2 regions of the Clostridium sp. HBUAS56017 genome follow, and region 1 is predicted to be linked to the other one. Evidence: riboswitches for the same ligand, from Rfam matches in the RefSeq annotation. Region 1 holds a riboswitch; the other holds the start of a gene.
What was found. A riboswitch is a leader RNA that binds a small molecule or an ion and turns the genes downstream of it on or off. The one in region 1 is predicted to bind thiamine pyrophosphate.
Positions count from the first base shown of each region.

Region 2: another riboswitch for thiamine pyrophosphate. It lies ahead of thiC (phosphomethylpyrimidine synthase ThiC); the one in region 1 lies ahead of thiM (hydroxyethylthiazole kinase).

Region 1 is NZ_SULK01000017.1:2,722-8,988, reverse strand. It holds gene FAY47_RS14265 (lipase) at 1-1,252, opposite strand, end outside; gene FAY47_RS14260 (PH domain-containing protein) at 1,435-1,926, shown strand; gene FAY47_RS14255 (PH domain-containing protein) at 1,916-3,367, shown strand; TPP riboswitch at 3,421-3,530, shown strand; gene thiM (hydroxyethylthiazole kinase) at 3,663-4,502, shown strand; gene FAY47_RS14245 (DUF2225 domain-containing protein) at 4,641-5,546, opposite strand; gene FAY47_RS14240 (GNAT family protein) at 5,970-6,267, shown strand, end outside.
Region 2 is NZ_SULK01000032.1:4,855-11,121, reverse strand. It holds gene adhE (bifunctional acetaldehyde-CoA/alcohol dehydrogenase) at 1-711, shown strand, start outside; gene FAY47_RS18495 (PLP-dependent aminotransferase family protein) at 828-2,168, opposite strand; TPP riboswitch at 2,467-2,568, shown strand; gene thiC (phosphomethylpyrimidine synthase ThiC) at 2,647-3,954, shown strand; gene FAY47_RS18485 (S8 family serine peptidase) at 4,231-6,267, shown strand, end outside.

The DNA of each region.
Region 1 (6,267 bases):
AATATTCACTTTTTAATTTATTATCACATTTATATAGACCAACTATATCAATATGATCTGTAGATTGTCTTGTGCCAAGATAATTCCATGTACCTTTCTCGGGAATTCCATTGTATGGAGTTATCTTATCCTTTGACCCCTCATGAGGACCTTCTGCAGATAAAACACTTACTAAGCCATCATTTGCCCACCAGTTGTTAGTAATTTGAACTTCCCCAGGATTATTAGAAATACAAGATCCTATATATTGTGACGATGGGATAAATAATGGATTCATATTTATATCAGGAACTTGATGATTTGTTAATGAGTCTTTATGAGTATCTTGACAAGATAATGAGAAGTAATAAACATCATCTTGTGCAGAAACCCAAGAATTTAATTCTTTGGATCCTTCAGGGGTTAGTTCCCATAGACTGAAGTCTTTTGTTTTATTCCATAAGCTACTGTTTGATACTCTTTCTTTATAGTCTTTAAAGGATTCATTTGTTTTTTTGTGAAGGCCCCATTGATCTAATCTGTAATCAAAGCAAGGATTATCAGAATTAATAACACCAACTTGAGAGCCAAGGCGTGCTACAAACTGTTGAACATTTGGTAAAAATGTAGATGTTTCTCGTGCAGTTGGACTTCCATCATGTGGTGTGGAAAGAGTTGTTACACTGCTTATCCATGACTTTCCACCACTAAATAGTTCAGAAAGATTATTTTGTGGTGTAGATAATTCATCTGTGCTTCCTTTTTCTAATAATTGAGTAATAAGTCTAGCAGTTTGTCCCCCCATACTGTGTCCAATTAAATGAATCTTTTTTATAGATCCATCATTAGATTTACTACCGATTTCTGGATAAACACCAGGATAAGTCCTTCCATAACGAGCATGTCCGTATTTTTTGGAATGAGCCTCACCATAGTCGACAGTACCACCTTTTAAATAAGCATATAGTTCACAAGCTCTATCCCAGTTACTTGTGATGGAACCAATGGTTGGAGTAAAAACTGTGTAGCCCTCGTTAGTTAGGTGATCTTTTAAACTAGAAAAACCACCCCAATAATTAAGACCAAACAATTCTGTATTTCCCCAGCCCATAAGCCCGTGAACCATGACAATAGGATATTTATTGCTTGATGAAGTATTAGATAGCTTATCCATTTCTTTATTTGCTAAGGTATAGATATTAGGAGAAGTGCCTAAAAATATACCTAGACTTAACAGTAAAGTAATTAATATTTTATTTTTAGCCTTTAACATGTATTGAAAACCTCCTTTTTACTTTAACATACAGAATTATACAACTTAAGAAATAAAATGTAAATAACAGGGGGGAAATACAAAAAAATGATTATGAGATTTTATGGTGAACTATTCAAAAACTTGAAAATTAACAATTTATATCATATAATGTGGTTATATTTACTTCTTAAGGAGGCATTATGAAAGGTAATAAGTTAAATACCAATGCGGTAAAGTCTTGGTTTATATCTAGAGCAATAGTAACAGCTATAATTTCAGTTATACTAATAGGAGGAGATTATTTCCTTATAGCAAGATTACAAATACTTGAAGGGAATCCAAGTGTATATGCAAATGTAGCAATAGCAATAATAATATTTCTAATGTTATTAAATACAATATTATATCCAAGGTTGGAGTACAAGCAGTGGCGTTATAGAATAAGTGAAGATAAGATAGAATTTTCAGAGGGAATATATTGGATTAGAACTGTTGTAATTCCTATAGTAAGAGTTCAACATATGAAGATTAATCAGGGACCAATAAATAGAAAGTTCAAACTTGCAGATCTTCAAATATATACTGCAGGAGGAAGCTATAAAATCCCTAATATTGAGATGGCTAAGGCAGAAGAAATAAGTAATTTCTTAAAGGATAAAGTTAAGGAAAAGGTGACAGAAAATGATAGATAATCCTACTAGAAATCACTGGATTATTATAGTTTACGATATAATTAATTCAATAAAAAATTTTTGGGTTTTACTTATACTAATGCTATCTTATAGAGAGAAATATTTATTTATTGGAATAGCAGTAGTTTTAGTTGGTATAATAGCTGTGGCTATAAAAAAATGGCTTAATACTGAGTTTTATCTTAATGACAATATGTTAGTTTATAAAACTGGCATATTTGAGAGATCAAAGCAAGAAATTCCTTTTAGCAAGATAAATACTATAGATATAGGGAAAACTTTGCTTGATAGGATTTTTGATATTTGTACAGTTAAAATAGACAGTGGAAGTGCAGTTGAAAAAAAATCAGAGTTTAAGATAAAGTTACAGTATGTCTTAGCTGAAAATCTAAGAGATAATATATTAAAGGGCAAAAATAATATAAATATTGAAAAGTTTGAAGAAAATAAAAAAGGAGAACCTATTGAAAGGATCATTACTATAAAAGAAATTATAATATATGCAGTTACAAAAAGTAAATTGGGTTGGGCTATAGGAGGTTGTTTTGCTTTATTTAATTTTACAGATAATGTTAAAGGTTTTGTTAAAACATCTGTAGTTAAAGATCTAAGTCAATCTATTAATATTAGTGATTCGTTTTTAGAAAATAGGACTAGTCTCATAATTATAATAATATGTATGATTGTAATAGCTTATATCATTGTAATTCTATTATCAATTATATATGAAATAGTTAAGTTATATCAATTTTCTATAAAGGTACAAAATAAAAACTTTAGTATAAGTTATGGAATGTTTAGCAAAAAAGAGTATTCCATACCTATAGAAAAGATACATGCATTAAAATATAAACAAGGTATGCTGCAACAATTACTAGGAATATATACCTTGGAGGTTATTACTATAGGTTATGGAGATGAGAGGAATGAGAAAGCAATATTGTATCCTATAGCAAATGATAAATTTAATAAAGAGTTTTTAGGAAAGATATTACCTGAAATGATTTTCTTAGGAAAGGTAAATAAACCACCTAAAAGTAGTATAAAAAGATTTATTTTTCTAAGAGTGATAACTACTTTAATAATATTAATACTTCTATATTTTATTATTAAAGCTATACCTAGTGAATTAAAATTAGGGATTATAGTTATTATAACTTTAATTAATATATTACTTGGATATTTTAATTACAAGAATACATCTTTAGGGGTGACGAAAAAAATAATACTGGCTAGTAGTGGTAGTCTAACAAAGACAACAACTCTTATTAAGCAAAGTAGTATTCAATCTATAGAGAAAACTGAAAATCCATTTCAGAGAAAAGATAAAGTTTGTGATTATAAGATAGATATATATTCAAATAATTTAGCTGAAGCTGTTGAGGTTAGACACATGAGCGAAGAGCTTGATGGTATATTATATAAAAACTTGATTATATAATAATTACTTGAATACAATAAAAGGTTATGTTATTCTAAATTAGAAAAATGTGTAATTAACACAGGGGGGGCTGGATTGGCTAGCTGAGATTGAGAACCTTAATTCTTTGACCCTAAAACCTGAACTGGATAATGCCAGCGTAGGAAGTTGTTTATTTAAATTTATTAACACAGTAGTTTAAACACAAATCCTATAGGTTTGTGTTTTTTTGCATTTAGTAGGTTCAAGAGATGAAAAAAAGTATTAGCTATTTTACAGGTGTTATTTATATATTAACTTGGAGGTGGATCAATAAATGGAAATTAACAAAATAGTTTCAGAATCATTAAGTGCAGTAAGGGAAAAGAATCCTTTAGTACATCATATAACAAACTATGTAACAGTTAATGATTGTGCAAATATTACTTTAGCAATAGGTGGGTCACCAGTTATGGCAGATGATATTAATGAAGTTTATGATATGGTATCCCTTGCTTCATCTTTTGTAATAAATATTGGAACTTTAAATAGTAGAACTGTAGAAGCTATGATTAAGGGTGGGAAAAGGGCTAATGAATTAAATATTCCAGTTATTTTAGATCCTGTTGGTGCAGGAGCAACGCCTTATAGAACAGAAGTAGCTAAAAGAATATTGGAAGAAATAAGAATATCAGTTATAAGAGGTAATTTGTCGGAAATAAAAACTCTTTATGGTGTGAAAACAAAAACTAAGGGAGTAGATTCAGGTGATGTAATAGATGAAAATGCTGATGAGTTTACAAAAGCAAAGAAGATTTCAAAGGATTTTGCAAAAAAGCTAAATACAGTAGTTGTAATTACTGGAGCAGTAGATATTATTACTGATGGAAATAACTTATATAGTGTTTATAATGGACAAAAGATTATGTCTAAAATCACTGGTACAGGTTGTATGTGTACATCACTTATTGGTTCATACTTAGGGGCAACAGAAAATGTTCTTGTTGCAGCTTTATCAGGAATTGTGTCTATGGGAATTGCTGGTGAAATAGCTTATGAAAATTTAGATAAAAGTAATGAAGGCACAGGAACATTAAAAGTAAGAATAATAGATGCTATTTTTAACTTGAATGAAAAAGTAATAATAGATAGAGGTAAAATAATGAATGAAGGATAGTAGAGATTATAAACTTTATTTGGTGACGGAAAGAATGTAGCTAATTATATATTAAATAAACCTTCAGCATAGGAAAAGCAATATCATCTTATTAGATATTGCTTTATATTTGAGAAAATTCGTGATAAATATGGTTAATTATTTTTGCATAAAGAACTTTGAAAATAAACCTTGCTTTTCATTAATACTTACTTTGTCAGCTGAGGTGTTTTTAATGGTACTTTTATCAGTACTTTTCATATTTTCCAAAGTTTCTTTAATTAAATTTTTTTGGTCTACAGCTAAATCTTTTAATTTTCTGTCTATACCTGGAGATGTAATTACTTCTCCTAAATATCTTAGAGATTCTTCATAATGACCTAGTTGTCTATCTAATTCACCTATCAAGTAAAGAATTTTGAATTTATCCATACCATATATAGGAAAACCTTCGTTTAAATAGGCATCTTTCAGGCCTATTAAAGCTTGTTCTCTAAATAGTAGTTCATTATTTTCGTCTCCAAGTTCTCTATATAACCATGCAAGTTTTAAGCAATTTATAGCTTTTTTGCTAGATTTAGAATTTATTATTGAAAGATTAAGTAAGGATAATTTGTATCTTTCAATTGCTATATTTATATCGTATATATCAGGATATTTTTTTCCTTTCCAATTTGGTGTGATTTTTTTTACTATACTTTCTTTTTCATAGCTTTTTATTTTAAGAAAATCAGCTTTCATAGATGCGTATCCGCATACATTACATAGCCATACGTCATAGAAGTATGGATTTATAAGACTATATTCTATATAGAAATCACTCTTCTTTTCTTTTATTCTATAAGCATTTGTCTTAACAGTACGAGCTGTAAATTCATTACTACATACTGGGCAAGTTACTTTCCTATCATACAGGTATGAACTTTCATCTGTGGTTTCAATTTCTTTTTTTTGTATATTATCATTATTTTTTTTTGTTTCTTTGATTTCGTAGATATTTACATCTTTTATATTTTTAAAACCCAGTTCTTCCAATCCTGAAAAAATATCTGAACCCTTATCCATAATAATTATATTCCCCTTTATCTCTGTTAAACATTTGAAGGTTATATATACTTATATTAAAAAGTAGAGCTTATGCAGTTTTCACTCTAATAAATTTAGCAAGTATTAATCTAATTCAAATGTTTTGTATTTTATCGTTTGCCTAATAATTATAACATAATTTACAAGAAAAATAATATCATAAAGTATCTACATTATAGGAAAATATGTTAAATATAAAATCGCTTTTGATAATAATTAATGTCGATTTTCAATACGCAGGAACTTAGTGGGTGAAATAAAGCGCAAAAAAGAATCTACAGCAAACATTTAGTTAATGGATTGCTATGTTCTATATAAATTATTACATAAGATGGATTATATAGTGTAATATGAAAATAGGAAAAGTTAAGGAAATAAAGTTTTATAGAGAGGATGGGAAAAATGGATAATAAAATTAAGTTTGTAGAATTTCCGGTGATAGAAACGGATAGATTGAAACTAAGATTAATTACAAAAAAAGACTCGAGGGATTTGTTTTCAATACTTTCATCAGAAGAAGTAATGGAATATTATGGTGCTTATCCAATGAGAGATATTTCACAAGCAGAAGTATTAATTGAAAAGTTTAAGACTTCTTTTGAAATGAGTAATGGAGTTAGATGGGGTATAGAGATAAAAGGTACCAATAAAATTATTGGAACTTGTGGATTTCATAACTGGAATAAAAAGCATTATAGAG
Region 2 (6,267 bases), on a different contig from region 1:
GACATGGCTATAGTAGATGCAGAACTTATGATGAGTATGCCAAAAGGATTAACTGTATACTCTGGTATTGATGTATTAGTTCATGCAATAGAAGCATATGTTTCAGTTTTAGCATCTGAGTATACTAATGGGTTAGCACTTGAAGCAATAAGATTAGTATTTAAATACTTACCAGATTGCTATAATGAAGGGCAAACCAATGTTAAGGCAAGAGAAAAGATGGCTCATGCTTCATCAATAGCAGGGGTAGCTTTTGCTAATGCTTTTCTAGGAATATGCCACTCGATGGCTCATAAACTCGGTGCATTTCATCACTTGCCACATGGTATGGCAAATGCTTTGCTAATAAATGAGGTTATTAAATTTAATGCTACAGATGCTCCAACTAAACAAACAGCATTTTCACAATATAAATATCCAAATGCTGCATGGAGATATGCAAGGATAGCAGATCACTTACATTTAGGAGGAAGTTCTGATGAAGAAAAGGTAGATTTATTGATTGAGGCTATAGAAGGATTAAAAGACAGACTCAATGTTCCGAAGTCAATTAGGGCAGCAGGGGTAGGTGAAGATAAATTTTATGGTCAATTAGATGAAATGGTTGAGCAAGCATTTGATGATCAATGTACAGGAGCTAACCCAAGATACCCATTGATGAGTGAGTTAAAACAACTTTATATAAATGCATACGATACAAAAGAAAGTTAATATGATAATTAGGTAAAAAGCTACTTTTACAAGGTAGCTTTTTATTAATTTATAAACTCGGATGTATTTTTGTATTGTTAAATAGTAAAGAGTTTTTAGTTTATTTAAAGGCTTTTTCATATGAACATTTTTAGCTTTTCTTCAATTATGGAAATTCCTTTTATAATATCATTGTCACTGACACTTGCAATGCTAAGCCTAATGCCTTTCTTATAGAATTTATCGTCAAAATAAAATCTTTTCCCGTGGCCAACTATGACTTTAGATTTTTCTAATTCCTTTACTAATATATCTTCATTAACCAATTCAGGAAGCTTTAGATAGCAATAAAAACCAGAGTGTTCTTTAACTACTTCAACACCAAGAGATTCTAAAGATTTTAAGTTTTCATTTAAAACATTATATTTATTCTTTAAATCAGCGGTTATTAATGAAGTATGCTTATAAAGTAGCTTGCTTTGAAGATAGATTTCTAAAGTTGCTTGTGATAATAGAGATGCTGTAGGGTATGAAAAAAAATGAATTTTATGCATACATTTTCTAAGAGCTTCAATCAAAGAAGTTGGGCAAACTATAAATCCTATTCTCATCCAAGGCATAATTTTAGAGAAACTACTAATATAAAATACGTGTTTACGGTCAGAATATGAGAATATAGGGTCATAATTTTTATTTTCGTCTATACATGAAAAATAATCATCTTCAACTATATATACATCATATTTCTTAGCAAGTTTAGCTATTGATTTTCTTTGATTTTTGCTTAAAGTAGTTCCTAAAGGATTATGATGCTGTGGAATAACATAGAAAAATTTAATACTTTCTTCCTTAAATATCCTTTCTAATTCTTTGAGATCGATGCCATTTTCATCTCTTTCTATTCCTATTACATGTGTATCACTATTTTTTAGACCTTCCATATACATAGCATATGTAGGTTGTTCTATCAAAATAGTTGTCTTTTTATTTGGAAATTCTAAAGCATTTAGTGTACTTAAGGTTTGACAGACACCCATATTAATAAAAATATTATCTCTCGAGGTAAATATTTGATAATTAGAAAGATGGGTAGCCAATTTATCTCTTAAAGAGTCAATACCATAAACGCCACTTTCTAAAGAATAATTTTTATATATGTCACTAGCCCATTTTAGGCAGTGTTTTAAATCTTCTGTATTCATATTGCCTATAACGGTATTTCCACTGTGAAAATTAATAGTATCTCTTTTGAATTGACCTCTATCTAAAGTTTCAGCTATAAAAAAGCCACTTTTAGGGGAAGAATAAATTACATGATTATTTTTTAATGTTTCATAGGCCTTTATAACTGAATTTTTTGAACAGTTATATTTATTGGTTAAAGTTCTGATAGATGGTAATTTTGCCCCAGGTTTTAATTCGCCTTTTTGTATAGATTCATTAATATCATCCGCAATTATCATATATATACTTTTCAAGTTTAATACCTCCTATCCATATAAATTCAGAATATCACAGTATAATTTAATTTTCTACAATATGTTCATGAACAAAAGAATGTTTTATCTCATAATAGTGAAGTAATCATTTGAATATTAAGTTTTTAATAAAGGTAAAAAATGAACATATTCTGAAGAATAAATATTCTTGTATGGTAATATTCTGAAGAATATGCTGGTAAAATGCGGACTTAAAGGGGGTTAGTAGTGAAATTGTATTGTTTTATGATGTATTGAAATGAAGAGGGAATAATAGTATAATCAGATTAATATAAAGAAAACTTGCTAGGGGTGCCAATTTGGCTGAGAGGGAGTAAAATCCTAACCCTTGTAACCTGATATGGATAATGCCATCGGAGGGAAGCAATATTAATTTAACTATATTATTTGTGTAGTAATTTTAAGCTTGCTTTGGCAAGCTTTTTTTTATAGAGAAAAAAATGAGGAGGATTCATTTATGAATTACACAACACAAATGGATGCAGCTAGAAAAGGCATCATTACAAGAGAAATGGAAATAGTAGCAAAAAAAGAAAATATGGATGCAGGAGAATTGAGAAATTTAGTTGCAGAAGGAAAGGTAGCAATTCCAGCAAATAAAAATCATAAAACGCTTAGTCCTGAAGGTGTAGGGCAGGGGCTTAAAACTAAAATTAATGTTAATCTTGGAATTTCAAAAGATTGCCCAGAATGTGATAAAGAATTAGAGAAAGTAAGAGTAGCTCTTGAAATGAAAGCAGAAGCTATAATGGATTTGTCTAATTATGGGAAAACTGAAGGCATGAGAAGAAAAATAGTAGAGATGTCTACAGCAATGCTTGGAACTGTACCAATATATGATGCCGTAGGTTTTTATGATAAAGAATTAAAAGATATAACTGCTGAAGAATTTTTAGATGTGGTAGATAAGCATGGTCAAGATGGGGTTGACTTTATAACAATACATGCAGGGCTTAACAGAGAAGCTGTTGAAACAGTAAAGAGAAATGATAGATTAACTAGTGTAGTGTCAAGAGGTGGTTCGTTATTGTTTGCATGGATGGAGTTAAATAACAAAGAAAATCCGTTTTATGAGCATTTTGATAAACTTTTAGATATTTGTTCTAAATATGATATGACTATATCTTTGGGAGATGCATTAAGACCAGGGTCAATTAATGATTCCACTGATGCTAGTCAAATAAAGGAACTTATTACTTTAGGAGAACTTACAAAGAGAGCTTGGGAAAAAAATGTACAAATTATAATCGAAGGACCTGGACATATGGCACTTAATGAAATACAAGCTAATATGTTATTAGAAAAGAAGTTATGTCATGGAGCACCATTTTATGTTTTAGGACCATTAGTTACAGATATAGCACCAGGGTATGATCATATAACATCAGCAATTGGAGGAGCTATTGCTGCTACTTATGGAGCTGATTTTTTATGTTATGTTACTCCAGCGGAACATTTAAGATTACCAGATTTACAAGATATGAAGGAAGGTATTATAGCTTCAAAGATTGCAGCTCATGCAGCAGATATAGCTAAAGGAGTTAAAGGGGCAAGAGATTTAGATAATGCTATGAGTAAAGCAAGAGCTGATTTAGATTGGGAAGCTATGTTTAGCTTAGCTATTGACGGTGAAAAGGCAAGAAGATATAGAGCCGAATCACAACCACATGATGAAGAATCATGCACAATGTGTGGAAAAATGTGTTCTATGAGGACAATGAAGAAGATTCTTAGTGGAGAAGATTTAAATATACTTAGAGATTAATATAAAAATATACAAAATATAGAAAAAACAAGGATTGGTCTATTGTGAATTTTAGACTAATCCTTTATTTTTTAGAATAAAGTATTAAAAAAAATAAGTATAACTATGTAAATGAATAAAATATAAAGGAAAAAAATATAAAAAGTTCAGTTTTTGTATTTAAATATAATTTTTAAGAAGAATAGTTAAAATTATATTTACAAGGGAAAAAATTAGATGTAAAATAGACAACAATATGAAAATAATTACAATTAGAGAATAAAAAGGGGGATTATAATGAAGAGTAAAAGGTTTATTTCTCTTATGACTACTTTAGCACTAACTACTACAGTGATACTGAATAGTAGTGTATTAACAGCACTGGGAAAAGAAGTGCCTACAAATGTGTTAAAGGAAGCTGCAAAGAATCAACTTGAGGAAAAATTAACAAATCAAGCAAAGTACATTAAAGGTAATTCATTTAACGAAAATGGAACAACTTCTGGTTTAGAAGAGGACATTAGAGTTATAGTTCAATTAGAGGATTCACCAGCAATTAAGGATGATGGAACTGATTATACTGATTCAGTAAAAGAAAAAGAAGAAGGAGTCAAATCGTCTCAAAGCAATGTTATTAGTCAGGTTGAAGCTATAACTGGAACTACTGTTAAAAGAAGTTTTGGTTATTTAGTTAATGGTTTTTCAATTAATACAAAAAGAAAAAATATAGGTGCTATAAGTGCTATAGATGGGGTAAAAACAGTTACAGAAGTGAGATCATTTAAGCCGGATATGGAATTTGCAAAGAAAATAACTGGAGCAACAGATGTTTGGAAAGATCTTGGGTATAAAGGTGAAGGAATGGTAGTGTCAATTATAGATACAGGAATTGATTATAGACACAAAGACCTTCAAAAAATAGATACTAGCAAAATCAAGTTAAAAGGTGAAGATGTTAAAGTAAATATAGACAAGCTTCATTATGGTACGCATTTTACTGATAAAGTTCCGTTTGGATATAATTATGCAGATGGTAATGATAATGTAATTGATGATGGAAGTCAACATGGTATGCACGTTGCAGGTATAGTTGCAGCTAATGGAGATGATAATGATACAGGTACTTTTAAAGCAGTGAAAGGTGTTGCTCCAGAAGCACAGCTTTTAGCTATGAAGGTATTCACAAACAATCCAGCTACACCATCTGCTTATGATGATGATATCATAGCAGCCATGGAAGATTCGGTGAAATTAGGTGCAGATGTTATAAACATGAGTCTTGGTGGTGGACCAGGTTTTTCGGCAGAGGAGGATCCAGAAAATATGGCAGTTAAAAATGCCACAGATGCTGGTGTTATATGTGTTATTTCAGCAGGAAATTCGCAAACAACAACAACATCCAACACAAGTGGACAACCAACAGATGAGACAGGATTAAAAGATACAGCTACAGTTAGTTCACCTTCTACAGCAAAAGGAGCATTCTCAATAGCTTCTATGGAAAACTCTAGCACAGTTTTACCACAAGTTAGTTATGAATCAAATAAAGGGACAAAAGGAAAAGTATTTTTTAGTAATATTGAAGGAAGTAATTTAGCTGCTTTAGGAGATTACCATAAGGTAGTTGATTGTGGAAAAGGTATTATAAAAGATGGACAAGATGATTTTCATGGGCAAGATTTAAGTGGAAAGATTGCATTAATTGAAAGAGGAGTGACTACGTTCCAAAGTAAATATGATAATGCAATAGCTCATAAAGCTGCAGGGGTAATTATATATAACCATGAAGCAGGTGGAAATCTTCCTTTTGGAATGGGAATATCAAATATTACTTCTCCTGTATTTAGTTTAGGTAGAGCAGATGCATTAGTTATGAAGGATAATATAAAACTTGGAGATGATGAGTTTAAATTTAGCTCTGATGGTTCTGTTTCAGGAATTGAGAATACAGATAAGGATGATATGTCTCAGTTCTCATCATGGGGAGCAACTCCTGATTTAGAATTTAAGCCAGAGATAACAGCACCAGGTGGAGATATTTATTCTTTAGCAAATAATAACTCTTACCAAGTAATGAGTGGAACATCAATGGCGGCTCCTCATTCTTCAGGGTCAGAAGCGTTGATTCTTCAAGGAATAAAGGAGAAAAAGATTGGATTAAAAGGGAAAGATTTAGTTACATTCGCAAAAAATACCGCTATGAATACAGCTAAGATAATGATTGATAAGTATGATTCTAGTAAATCAATACCTTATTCAACAAGAAGACAAGGTGCTGGTTTAATGCAAATAGAGAATGCTATCAAAAATAATGTAACAGTAACTTATAAGGAT